Regions from separate parts of the Pectinatus frisingensis genome, predicted to be linked through region 3. Evidence: riboswitches for the same ligand, from Rfam matches in the RefSeq annotation. Region 3 holds a riboswitch; each other region holds the start of a gene.
What was found. A riboswitch is a leader RNA that binds a small molecule or an ion and turns the genes downstream of it on or off. The one in region 3 is predicted to bind cobalamin.

Region 1: another riboswitch for cobalamin. It lies ahead of F8M42_RS06570 (OmpH family outer membrane protein); the one in region 3 lies ahead of F8M42_RS11860 (hypothetical protein).
Region 2: another riboswitch for cobalamin. It lies ahead of F8M42_RS01725 (L-lactate dehydrogenase); the one in region 3 lies ahead of F8M42_RS11860 (hypothetical protein).
Region 4: another riboswitch for cobalamin. It lies ahead of F8M42_RS01010 (sirohydrochlorin cobaltochelatase); the one in region 3 lies ahead of F8M42_RS11860 (hypothetical protein).

The regions. Positions count from the first base shown of each region.
Region 1 is NZ_CP045424.1:1,410,738-1,414,222, forward strand. Features, by position in the region: gene F8M42_RS06565 (LysR family transcriptional regulator substrate-binding protein) at 1-90, opposite strand, end outside; cobalamin riboswitch at 384-558, shown strand; cobalamin riboswitch at 915-1,097, shown strand; gene F8M42_RS06570 (OmpH family outer membrane protein) at 1,228-1,656, shown strand; gene F8M42_RS06575 (hypothetical protein) at 1,822-2,625, shown strand; gene F8M42_RS06580 (TonB-dependent receptor domain-containing protein) at 2,650-3,485, shown strand, end outside.
Region 2 is NZ_CP045424.1:344,691-348,175, reverse strand. Features, by position in the region: gene F8M42_RS01735 (TetR/AcrR family transcriptional regulator) at 1-73, shown strand, start outside; gene F8M42_RS01730 (energy-coupling factor transporter ATPase) at 66-896, opposite strand; cobalamin riboswitch at 1,154-1,328, shown strand; gene F8M42_RS01725 (L-lactate dehydrogenase) at 1,381-2,328, shown strand; gene sufC (Fe-S cluster assembly ATPase SufC) at 2,585-3,349, shown strand; gene sufB (Fe-S cluster assembly protein SufB) at 3,342-3,485, shown strand, end outside.
Region 3 is NZ_CP045424.1:2,525,666-2,529,150, forward strand. Features, by position in the region: gene F8M42_RS11855 (TonB-dependent receptor domain-containing protein) at 1-794, opposite strand, end outside; gene F8M42_RS11860 (hypothetical protein) at 871-2,271, opposite strand; cobalamin riboswitch at 2,530-2,712, opposite strand; cobalamin riboswitch at 3,068-3,242, opposite strand.
Region 4 is NZ_CP045424.1:216,062-219,546, reverse strand. Features, by position in the region: gene cobI (precorrin-2 C(20)-methyltransferase) at 1-340, opposite strand, end outside; gene tnpA (IS200/IS605 family transposase) at 615-1,082, opposite strand; gene F8M42_RS01010 (sirohydrochlorin cobaltochelatase) at 1,273-2,268, opposite strand; cobalamin riboswitch at 2,531-2,715, opposite strand; gene F8M42_RS13555 (hypothetical protein) at 2,782-3,006, opposite strand; gene F8M42_RS13550 (hypothetical protein) at 3,006-3,227, opposite strand.

The DNA.
Region 1 (3,485 bases), 1.1 Mb from region 3:
GATGGTCATGTTTTTGTGGATCTGTTTTAATGCCGCTGCCCATACCGGTATCAGGTAATTTGCGGTTAGATAATTACCGGCAATTCTCAATGAGCCGCATTTACCGTCAGTATAATCACGGACTAATATATTTCTCTGAGAAGGGAAGTCTTATAATATTATTTACATTTGCAAGACAATCAAATCAGTCTGTGAGATATCTGTAATAAAGTTTTTATAATACCACGGCAAAAAAATTTATTTATGATTAGCTTTATTATTAGTGTATATTGGAATTTTATTATTTTAAATTTGTAATTTTTTTATTGACAAATTTGTAAAATAGCATTATCGTAATAAGTGAAAACTATTATTTATTAAATTAAGATAATATTAACAATTAGATAATTTTTATGAAATCAGGTATCCATTATCTGGATGGATTCAATAGGGAAGTCCGGTGCAAGTCCGGCGCTGTCTCGCAACTGTGAAGGAGAGCTGTATTTTTGTTTCCCTCTTACCAAGGAAAAATGCAGCAATGAACCTAAGTCAGGGTACTGCCTGGTTTTTATATCCGTATATAGCCTGCGATGTACAGGTCTGGGATTGAGAACATTTGCAGGTATATGCATGATGTATGTGGTGCATTTGACTGCAGATTTTTAGGTGAGCTGTTTTTGGGAACAGCTTTCGTTCTTGACCCGGCAAAAGCAGGCAGCTTTTAGAAAATAAAGCGTCGGTAATTCCGCTGGTCGGGATAACTGGCGCTTTTGTTTTATCAATATAGCTATGTAAGACATTTTTGCTTTATCTGCCCTTAGAAATTAAGAGCGGATAAAGGGCAAACTGACAGTTATGCAGGCATTTCGTTCTTTATCCACCCTTAAAAGGGCGGACAATCGCGCGCAGCGTGGTGATGGGCTGCATAAATAAAAACTTAATAAATCGGAACAGGTGCCCTTCGGGGCTTAATAGGGAAGTTTGGTGCAAAGCCAACACGGTCCCGCCACTGTAACGGAGAGTAAATCCGCAGACAACGTCACTGGAGCAATGCTTTGGGAAGGCGCGGATAAACGATGACCCGGAGTCAGGAGAACTGCCTGTTGTACAATCACCGCTTGACCTGCGAGGTATGGGGAGGAGATTACACATCCGGGCTTTTTTGGCCTGTCTGTGTAGTGCGCTCCCGCAAGGGAGTTTTTTTATTGTCCTTTTATATCACAAATTTTATTTATAGTGAGGTAAACCATGAAACAATTATCTTTAATTTCAACACTGACCGCTATGTTTTTCAGTCTTATTTTGCTGCTGCCGTCAACGGCAATGGCCGCCGATATTCAAAACATCGGTGTAATGAATCGACAGCAGGTTGTTGCCGCCTATCCCGGCATACAGGAAATATTCCAGCAGCTGCAGGATATGCGCACTGCCGCACAAAATGATTACAATACCAAGAGCAAAGGTCTGTCCGATGATAAGCGCAAGACACTCAATGACACTATCGCCCAGCAGGAAGCACAAAAAGAAGCTAAACTCATGAATCCGGTAGAAAATAAAATCAGCGCTGCCGTCAAAGCAGTCGCCGCTGACAAAGGGCTTACCATTATTCTGGATGCTGCCGATGTCGTCTATGGCGGTACCGACATTACCAATGATGTTATCGCCAAAATAAAATAAGCATATTAAAAGCCTGTTGTCTGCACGGACGACAATAACTAACCGCCGGTGCAGTTATTAATACAGTAATCCGGATAAAGGAGGTGCAGCGTCTTAAATGTCGCAGGGCAGTGAGGCTGTCCTGCCGGGGTATAAGAACCAATTTTGTTTAAGGAGGCTTTATTTATGAGTTTGTCTACAGTGGTGTCAACTTTTTATAATTTCGGTGCTTCTCCTGCGGCCGGTCGTCTTAAATTGATTTCTTCTTCGGGGTCAACGCCGACTGTTACGGGAGGACTCCCAAATGATATTCCTAATACCGATCCTATCGCTTTTTACTTTAACGGCGGCAGCGGCACCGGCATCAGGATATTGCTAGTGGAAAGGAATTACGACAAAAATTATAAGCAAACTTTTTGTACGCTTTCCGTGTATGATCCCAGCAGTTGGACAAAAACAGTCAATGAAAATTCGTCGGCTTATGAATACAGTGATGGTGCTCCGCTGCTCAATATTTACAATATCAATTCACCGGGCGGGACTGATGCCGGCACACTTTATGGTGCTGATTACACCGGTACTGATAATGACAACGGGCGCATATTTAAGCTTATCCATGGCAAGACCGGCAGTGCGGAAACCCTGACATTGGACAGCCATGATTATCAGTTTGTACCGACGGGTTCGGGTGCCACGGCACACAGCGTCGACTCGGTATTTAACACTGAATCAGGCACTGACTACGTTTATGCCGCAGCCCAGCAGTATAGTTTGTCCGGTTCGCCCTCTAATCCGGCAAACTATACTTACTATAACAGTATCATTGTCAAGCTCGATCCCGGTACGCTGACACCGGTCAGCGGCGGCGGTCCGAGTGCCAGCCTGGCACCGAATGTCTTTGATCTGCAGTACTATGGCGGCAGCTTCTATGTGACGGCCCTGGGTGGGGCGCAGTGGAACCAGACTCCAATCAAATGGAACTTTTTGTAATAATAACAATAAGGAAGAAACATTTTGAAAAGGAATAATAAATATATAGTATTATATCCCCTGGCTCTTTTTTTGCTTACTTATACCGCACCCTGTGAGGCATGGGATCAGCTGGTAATAAATGGAGAAAATGCCAATTACATAAATTGGGGAATAAATGCCGACCCAAGCGGAACTTATAATATCACGAGTGGAGGCATTTATACTACCTATGCCAGAGATACACAGACCGGCGGACCACCGGTTTCCAGATATAATGAACCTATTAATATTTTAAATGGAGGAATATGGCGTCCGCTGGATGCTAAGTCTATAATTCTTGCGAGTGCTTTAACCATGCATTCCGGTTCCATGATAGATCTGGCATATAAATACAGTGCTGCCAACGGTTATACTCAGGAAAACGGCTATGATCCCTGGTCGGCAGCAACCTCTATTAATACAGCGCGACGTTTGTCATTGAATAATGGCAGTTTTGAAGGCAATATTGCTTTTCGGCTTAATATGGGAACAGCTGTTTTTGACCAAAGCGGATATAGCTCCATGGGTGGTACTGAGGGTATATCTTTGACTACGCCGCAGATAATCAATACGGCTGAATATCCAACTGTAAATGTTACACTGCATTATATCATCGGCAATCATTTTGGTGAAGGAATGGTTGGATCTAATTGTTACTATCCATGGGATCACCAGACAGCAGCCATGCTGAAGAACAAAATACCTGGTATTTTTTTTATAAGCAAGTCAGATACTGCCACAATGGATAAATTTAATGTGTCGGGCAGCGGCGAGTACCATCTTGATGGTGCCATCAATAAATATCTGCTGTGGACGCAGGTGCAGCAAGATGAAAGCGA
Region 2 (3,485 bases), 700 kb from region 3:
ATCCATAATATGGAACGCTTTTTTATTAAAATCTTTAAAGTTGCCAGATGCATCTATCGATCGACCTAATTAACTTTCAAATTTTCTATCAACTCATCTGTACTATAAATATCATTTGCTATATCCATCCCTTTTAGACGCAGCCTATGAGCTATCTGCGCTGCCAATGGCATTTCCAGTCCCAATCTTTTCACTTTTGCAGCATCACTAAACACCTGCCTGGGACTACCGTCAACAGCAATTTTCCCCATATGCATTACAATTATTCGGTCAGCCATTATCGCTTCATTCATAAAATGAGTAATAAGTATTATTGTTATCCCATATTTTTCATGAATTTCCCGCACCGCTTTTAACACAGCTTCTCTTCCAGACGGATCAAGCATTGCCGTTGGCTCGTCCAGTACCAGATAATCTGTACGCATCGCTAATACTCCTGCTATTGCAATCAGTTGTTTTTGTCCACCTGATAAAAGATGAGGAGCGAATTTGCGCTTTTTTTCCATTCCCACCGCTCGTAAACTTTCTGTGACACGTTTTTTTATCTCTTGTGGCACTATTCCCAGATTTTCCGGACCAAAAGCTACATCATCTTCAACGATTGCCGCGATTATCTGATTATCGGGATTTTGAAATACCATTCCTACTTTTTGCCGCACCTGCCAAATAGTCGCTTCATTTCTGGTATCCATGCCATCAACAATGCATACGCCTTTCGTTGGCAGCAATAGCCCATTCAGTTGACGTGCCAATGTAGATTTTCCTGAACCATTAAGCCCTACTACAGCAATAAACTCACCCTTATCTATTGTGAGATTAATATTTTCCAAGGCATTTTTTTCATTATCAAATTGTTTGTATTTATATATAAGATTTTTTATTTCAATTTTACCCAATTTATATCTTCCAATCATTTTTCAAAATATCTTTCTTTATCATAAATGTTTTCATATCATTGTCAATAGTTTTTATTCTTATGTTTATAATTTATACTATAATAATAAGTACATATTGATGAAAAATATCATTTATTCTTATATTTTTATCATTTTCATAATTTTACATCATTATTGACATTTATCGTGTTATGTGCCACAATATTGGCATGTAGTATATTATATTTAGTCCAGCAGCATAAATGAATATAATGCCCATACGAATTCAAGGAACAGGTGTCAGTGACTTAATAGAGAATCCGGTAAAATCCGGAGCTGTCCCGCAGCTGTCATGCAGAGTAAATTGCAATATGTCATTGAGATAATAATCTTGAGAAGGCGCAATAAACGATGAAGCTTAGCCAGAAGAACTGCCTGTTGACATCACCATGCCGCAAATTTATTCATACGACAAACCTACGAGTGATAGGGAGGAGAATTTTCCATGATAAACAAAGGTAAAATTGTGATTATCGGTGCCAGTAATGTCGGTTCGGCAATATTAGGCAAAATAACCGATTTTCAGCTGGCGTCTGAAATAGTCTTAATAGACATAAACGCCGACAAAGCAAAGGGTGAAGCTCTTGATGCCAGTCATGCCACTTCGTGCATATACAGTACGAACATAAATGTACATACAGGTACATATAAGGATTGCCAAAATGCCGGTATAATAATTATTACTGCCGGTCCCAGCATCAGACCGGGTGAAAAACCGGATCGTTTAATATTGGCAAAAACCAACACCAAAATAATGAACAGCATTATGACTGAAATAATCAAGTATACCAAGGATGCAATGATAATTGCAATAACTAATCCACTTGATGTGGCAACATACTATATTTCTACCCATTTTGATTATCCGCGGGAAAAAATCGTAGGCACTGGTACAATGCTTGAAACCTTTCGCTTTCGCCGCATTTTAGCTGATCACTATCATGTTGATCCAAAAAACATCCATGGATATATCTTAGGAGAGCATGGTAATAGCGCTTTTACGGCCTGGAGTACTGTCAATATCGCCGGCATGCCCCTTGAACACCTTGATGATTGTTTCAATTTCTCACAAAAAATAAATCGTCAGGCTATTGAAGATGCTGTCGTTCAGGTAGCTTACGATATAATAAATTTAAAAGGCTGGACCAATACAGGTATTGCTATGGTTGCCTGTCGATTCATAAAATCAATTTTATATGATGAACATACTATCCTGCCAATGTCCGCTGTTCTTGAAGGTGAATATGGTATACGCGGTGTGGCCTTAAGCATACCTCGCATGGTTTGTGCCGAGGGTATTGTAAAATCTTTCGAAGTTAAGCTTTCTTCCAAAGAAACAAATCAATTATTGGAATCAGCTGAAAGTGTAAGAAACGCACTCTCCAATATTTAATCATAAAATAATTAAATTTTTTATATATGCCCATTTTCTTCTTATACTTTCATAAGGGGGGAATGGGCATATATTTTTGCCCAATAATAATTTTCTGCCATTAAAAAGCAAGAAAAAAATAAGTATTGTTTATATCTTAGTGTAGTAGTATAATATGCTTAATGAAGTATAAATTACTAAGTCATATCGGACTCGTAAATTCTATATTAACATGCATATCTCATGATCCTATCAAAAACAAGGAGTGTTCTTTATTATGAGCGATAAATTACTTGAGGTTAAAAATTATTCTGTTGCATCAACAGATGATATTTCTATATTGCATAACTTGAATCTCACTATAAATAAAGGAGAGACTCACATATTAATGGGACCTAATGGTGCCGGTAAATCGACTTTCGGATCCTCTTTGCTCGCCAATCCGGTTTATAAAACGACCAGTGGCAGTATACTTTTCGAAAATGAGGATATCACCGACTTATCAACTGATAAAAGAGCAAAAAAGGGGATTTTCTTATCTTTCCAATCACCTGTTGAAGTCCCTGGAATTTCTTTATATAGTTTTTTGCGTGCCGCTTCCAAGAACACAATGAACCCTCTCAAAGGTAAAATATTTCGGCAAAAGCTTAATGATACCATGAAAAATCTCGACCTAAAACATGAATATCTTGAACGTGATCTCAACGTCGGTTTTTCTGGCGGTGAACGTAAAAAAGTTGAGATGCTCCAACTACTGATGCTTTCACCCAAACTTGCCATTATGGATGAAACTGATTCCGGTCTCGACGTTGATGCTGTTAATATCATGCTCAGGGGAATTACTGAATTTCAACAAGATAACGAAAAAGGGTTATTAATAATTTCCCATAATATGCATATACTGGACAAATTGAAAATAGATAAGGTCCACATATTGGTAAAAGGTCATATTGTCGCTGAAGGTGGCAGTGAACTCATCGATGAAATAAATAAAACCGGATTTGTTCGTTTTGAAACTCAGGAAGGTGGTAACAATGTCTGATACAACAAAGAAAAAAACCATGGTTGCAGACGTCGACCGCAATCTATATGATTTTAAAAAAGCCGAAAAAAATGTTGAAAAGCTTGCCAGCGGACTGACTGAAGATATTGTTCGCCAAATAAGTGCTAAAAAACAC
Region 3 (3,485 bases):
TTGATGGCACCGTCAAGATGGTACTCGCCGCTGCCCGACACATTAAATTTATCCATTGTGGCAGTATCTGAATTGGTTATACCAAAAATATCAGGTATTTTGTTCTTCAGCACAGCTGCTGTCTGGTGATCCCATGGATAGTAAAGAGTAGTGCCAGTCAAGCCTTCGCCAAAATGACTGCCGATGATATAATGCAGTGTAACATTTACAGTTGGATATTCAGCTGAATTAATTATCTGCGGTGCATTCAGGAATATAGAATCATTACCACCCATGGAGCCATAAGTGCTTCGGTCAAAAACAGCTGTTCCCATATTAAGCCGAAAAGCAATATTGCCTTCAAATTTGCCATTATCTATTTCCACAAATCGGTTTGTATTAATAGAGGTTGCTGCCGACCAGGGATCATAGCCGTTTTCCTGAGTATAACCGTTGGCAGCACTGTATTTATATGCCAGATCTATCATGGAACCGGAATGCATGGTTAAAGCACTCGCAAAAATTGTAGACTTAGCATCCAACGGACGCCATATTCCTCCATTTAAAATATTAATAGGTTCATTATATCTGGAAACCGGTGGTCCGCCGGTCTGTGTATCTCTGGCATAGGTAGTATAAATGCCTCCACTCGTGATATTATAAGTTCCGCTTGGGTCGGCATTTATTCCCCAATTTATGTAATTGGCGTTTTCTCCATTTATTACCAGCTGATCCCATGCCTCACAGGGTGCGGTATAAGTAAGCAAAAAAAACGCCAGGGGACATGATATTATATATTTATTATTCCTTTTCAAAATGTTTCTTCCTTATTGTTATTATAAAAATAAACAGGGGCAAATCCTTTGCCCTTGCGTTCAGTCAGTTATCCGGTTATTTGCCGGCGTAGGAACTCATAAAGTCATCATATTCGTCCTGGCTCATACCGGCACGGGATACCAGCACCGGATGGACAAAACCACGGACAGACTTAATGGCACGCCTGCCGCGGCGGGTAACGGTCGGCATCGCCAGGGAGATCGCATTAAAGGCTGCACTGCCAATTGTTCCCCAGCCAGAGGCTGTGGCGGCATCGATAGCGCTGCCGGAAATACCGCTGGTATCATAGACACCCAGTGTATCACCCAGCATGCCCCAAACCTTGCTCAGTTCGTCGGCCGGCAATAATGCCCACAGATAACCGTTGACAGTTGATATGCTGACACTACTAATCAATGTAGCTGTATTGGACAATAAATCATCACCCGTCAAATCGGCTATATTGGCATGCCATAAATGACCAGTGAAAGCAAAATTATTGTCATAAGAACCATTTATGATATAAGCCGTACCATCCTCAAGAATGGCCAGTGACCGGATATCAAAAGTATCACTATCAGCAGTAGTTCCACTGACAGCGGCCTTAACTAAATCGGTAACAGCCAAACTTGTGGACACCTTTTGAATGCGCGAAGCCGGGTTCCATTTGATTGGATACTGGTTCCACTGCGCCCCACCCAGGGCCGTCACATAGAAGCTGCCGCCATAGTACTGCAGATCAAAGACATTCGGTGCCAGGCTGGCACTCGGACCGCCGCCGCTGACCGGTGTCAGCGTACCGGGGTCGAGCTTGACAATGATACTGTTATAGTAAGTATAGTTTGCCGGATTAGAGGGCGAACCGGACAAACTATACTGCTGGGCTGCGGCATAAACGTAGTCAGTGCCTGATTCAGTGTTAAATACCGAGTCGACGCTGTGTGCCGTGGCACCCGAACCCGTCGGTACAAACTGATAATCATGGCTGTCCAATGTCAGGGTTTCCGTACTGCCGGTCTTGCCATGGATAAGCTTAAATATGCGCCCGTTGTCATTATCAGTACCGGTGTAATCAGCACCATAAAGTGTGCCGGCATCAGTCCCGCCCGGTGAATTGATGCTGTAGACATTTAACAGATCTTTACCGTCGCTGTATTTTTTGGTACTATCAGTAATCACAGGTGCCGACCAATCATTTGGATCATAGACACTTAAGAGGCAGGGATCTTGTACCATATTTCCACTCGAATCATAATGATATACTCTTTTTACCAGCAATACCCTGATGCCGGTGCCGCTGCCGCCGTTAAAGTAAAAGGCGATAGGATCGGTATTAGTGAACTCAGTCCCGCTCCCTGATACAGGAGTATACGCCGGCGTGCTGGTGCTACTGGAAGTAATCAGGCGCAGACGCCCCTTGTTTGACAGTGATGTAGCAAAATTATAAAATGTTGCTACTACCTTTGATATTGACATAATTAATAAGCCTCCTTAAACAAAATTGGTTCTTATACCCCGGCAGGACAGCCTCACTGCCCTGCGACATTTGAGACGCTGCACCTCCTTTATCCGGATTACTGTATTAATAACTGCACCGGCGGTCAGTTATTGTCGTCCGTGCAGACAACAGCCTGCTTAAAATGGCAATAAAAAAACTCCCTTGCGGGAGCGCACTACACAGACAGGCCAAAAAAGCCCGGATGTGTAATCTCCTCCCCATACCTCGCAGGTCAAGCGGTGATTGTACAACAGGCAGTTCTCCTGACTCCGGGTCATTGTTTATCCGCGCCTTCCCAAAGCATTGCTCCAGTGACGTTGTCTGCGGATTTACTCTCCGTTACAGTGGCGGGACCGTGTTGGCTTTGCACCAAACTTCCCTATTAAGCCCCGAAGGGCACCTGTTCCGATTTATTAAGTTTTTATTTATGCAGCCATCACCACATTGCGCGCGATTGTCCGCCCTTTTAAGGGTGGATAAAGAACGAGATGCCTGCATAACTGTCAGTTTGCCCTTTATCCGCTCTTAATTTCTGAGGGCAGATAAAGCAAAAATGTCTTACATAGCTATATTGATAAAACAAAAGCGCCAGTTATCCCGACCAGCGGAATTACCGACGCTTTATTTTCTAAAAGCCGCCTGCTTTTGCCGGGTCAAGAACGAAAGCTGTTCCCAAAAACAGCTCACCTAAAAATCTGCAGTCAAATGCACCACATAAATCATGCATATACCTGCAAATGTTCCCAATCCCAGACCTGTACATCGCAGGCTATATACGGATATAAAAACCAGGCAGTACCCTGACTTAGGTTCATTGCTGCATTTTTCCTTGGTAAGAGGGAAACAAAAATACAGCTCTCCTTCACAGTTGCGAGACAGCGCCGGACTTGCACCGGACTTCCCTATTGAATCCATCCAGATAATGGATACCTGATTTCATAAAAATTATCTAATTGTTAATATTATCTTAATTTAATAAATAATAGTTTTCACTTATTACGATAATGCTATTTTACAGATTTGTCAACTATAATTTTATCAGTTTTTAGCTTTTCATCGAACATTTTAAAATATCAACTATAATAAAGACAAGCGGGGCGGCATATCTTCTGCATTCCAAAATCACTATATCCAAGCATATCAATCTTTGCATCTCATCAATTTTCCCAATGTCATTGATAGCTCATTTGAT
Region 4 (3,485 bases), 570 kb from region 3:
GTCGGTACACATAAATATATGTGCTGTAAAACATCGGATCCCCCAATGTCAAAAATGCTACATTCTTACCTTGGTTTAATAAAGCTAAAATTTCTTCCTTATTTTTTTGCCAACTCTGCGGTGATTCTTCAAAATGTGCTATCATTGGGAAAACCTGATATACAATATTGACAGTTGATTTTAAATACGGTTTAGCTATGGACAAGGCAACACTACCATCTTTTTTTTCTGTTTTAGGGGCAATAATCACATCTACTTTTTCCAATGTCTTAATTGCCTTCATCGTCAATAATTCAGGGTCACCCGGACCAACGCCTATGCCATAAAAAATACCAGTCATTAAATATTCTCCTCAAAATCAATTAATTTTTCACATACAATTTTAGATTATACAATACCTTTACCACTAAAAGCAAAATTTTGATAGTTTTCCCGCATATTGTCAGCATGGTATTGAATAAATTATTGATAAAGTCATGACCTCCAGTAAACTGGAGGCTTGTTCTAGCCCTGGAAGGGCATATTACTAACATAAGCCCCTCAAGGGGCGTCCGAAAGGTCTAACCAACGTTTTTCTTTTTCGAGCGACCCCTAAAGGGGTTTTTTTTTGCCTTTTACTTCTTGCTACCCGTAAACGGGTCTACAAATTCCCTTAAACTTATCTGATCTGTTATTTGATCTTGTTGTAACTGATTTCTAATGTAATTCTCTATCTGCTTCTTATTTCTTCCTACTGTATCTACAAAATATCCTCTTGACCAAAAGGTTCTGCTTCCATACTTATATTTTAAATTTGCGTGCCTATCAAATATCATCAAACTGCTTTTCCCCTTTAAATATCCCATAAAACTTGAAACACTATACTTTGGGGGAATACTCAACAATAAATGTATATGATCTGGACAAGCTTCTGCTTCTATAATTTCAACACCTTTATCCTCACACAGTTTTCTTAATATCCATCCTATATCTTTTTTCAATTCTCCATAAATTTCCATTCGACGATATTTTGGTGAAAATACTATATGATATTGACATCTCCACTTTGTATGTTCTAAACTTTGTATATCTTTATCTTTCATGATAAAGTCCTCCCTGTTATTTTTATGCGGTTGGCTAGACCTGCATTTATTATAACAGGGACTTTTTTTCGACTAAAGTCAAAACCTTCGATTCCGCCGGCTGAGCCGGTGGATTATTTTGAACAGTTATTAAAGAATCTTATCCAGCGGGCAAGTAGCCTGCCGGATAAGATTATATGCAAATAGTAAATTATTTTGCTTCCAAAGCATTCCATGCTTCGTTGGCACGTTCCACAAAGATATTACGAACAGCTGCATTTTCACCAAGGCCATGGATATATGTATCGACTTTAAAACCTGCTTTTTCAAGAATTGATTTATGTGACTGCGGTTCTGCGCCAGCCATATCATTATTAGCATGATCCCCTGCTACCATCATCATTGGCATCAATGTTACCTTTTTGATACCCTTTTGTTTCAGCTGAGGAATTATAGTTTCAAGATTTGGCCAGCCTTCCACTGTATAAAGATAAACATTTTTCAATTTCAGTGAATCAATGCGATCTTGTATTACCGCATAATAGGCATTACTTGGATCCGGTGTTCCATGAGCCATAACCAATATAGCTTCATCCTTGCCTACTTTAGGAAATTGCGTAGAAAAGGCCTTTAAAAATTCATTGATATCATCGCGCTGATTTTCCTGTCCCATCCAATACATAGCCGATGTGCCGAGCGTCATTTTTTTGAAATCTTTTTTATACAAATCAAATACTGCCGAATCATAAGCATATTCCATCCCCGGAATAACATCAAGTGATGCGATAGCCACACGAGTATACCCTTGTGCTTTCAAATCCTTTAGGGCATCTTCCGGCGTAGGAATTGTGATGCCTTCCTTAGCTTTTATTCTATCAATGATAATATGCGATGTAAATGACAGAATAACTTTCGTGTCAGGATGCGCTGCCTGGATTTCCTGGACAGTTTTTTCTATAGTTTTTTCACGTGAATCCTTAAAAGTAGTACCAAAACTCATAACTAAAATTGCATCTTTATTCTGTACATTGGCCATCTGTGGATTATTATAAGTACGAAGCCCAATTTCAGCTGCCTGTTTCAATGCCGGTGTCGCATCCGTAACCTCAGGATTTAATTTATAACTGGCATAAGAAGTAGTCATAAAACCTGTTAATGTCGCACATGCCATTGAAGCGACCAACATTTTTTTCCAACTGATTTTCATTTGACAAAGCCCTCCTAAATTTTTGTTAATTACAATAAACCTATTCAGTGTTTGTCATCTATCCGGGCAAAATATAATTTTGCAAAATAAAACCCTTCACCAAGATGCAATGAAGGGTATCATCAGACAAGATCGTATCGAGTATGTCCGAAAATACCACCTTCCCATCGCTCGTGGGTAAAAACACAGTAAAACCATATAGGCAGCTTATCCTAAGTGCAAACAATAAGTCTGCCTTATGGATATAAATCATTACTGTGTTACGGTGATCGACAAACAGGCAGTTCTCCTGGCTTTGAATCATCACGTTTCTGTGCCTTCCCATGCAGCTTAAACTGTCACAGTGACATATTACAGAATTGCTCCTCATTACAGTGGCGGGACCGCGTTGGCTTAAACCAACTTCTCCATTAAGTCCGTATGGACACCTGTTTCACTGATATTAATTTTATCGTTACTTATAATACAATTAATCACGTCTATTGTCAATAATTATATCAGATATTTTTGCTATTATATCTTCACATCAATCTGCGCTGAAACTCCAACTCCCTGTACACGGGAAACATTGCTGATACTTTTTGCATTTACGGGAATAAGTCCTTTTAGTCTAAATCGTTCGTCACTAAAACTGCCCTCAATCAGCAATACCGCCTGGGTCCTATCGATTGCCTCCTGCGGTCCGGTAACTTGCGCAGCTCCCACATAAGAACCGTTACCTATTGAAATTATCGGCACTACTTTTGTAGCATACGAGGTCCCATTCCATGTTGTCCGAGCAAATTATTTATTGCTGAATTCAATGGTATAGAAAACTTGTCTACCAATATGGATATACCGCCAACTTTAAGCGCATCACCCAATATACTGCCAAAATTAAATGCCTGTGTAGTCCCTACCGTTGCTGTTAATATCGTAAGGCAAACGACTGCGACTACTGCCATTTTTTTCAAATGCATAACCAATCCTCCTATTTGTAAAATATTTACTAAATATTATACCACGGACGCAGTGGCTGTTAATATTTACACTTACGGTTATTATAAAATTTAAATGCATCTTAGCTGCTACTTTTTCTATATTTTAAATCCACCGCTAGAGGTAAAGCACAAAATATTGTATAATTGCTAATATAGATTTAAAATTAATTGAATTCTATTTGTGAAGTGATTTTTATTTTTTACTAATATTCAGCAGTGTCTGTAATCTTATTGTTT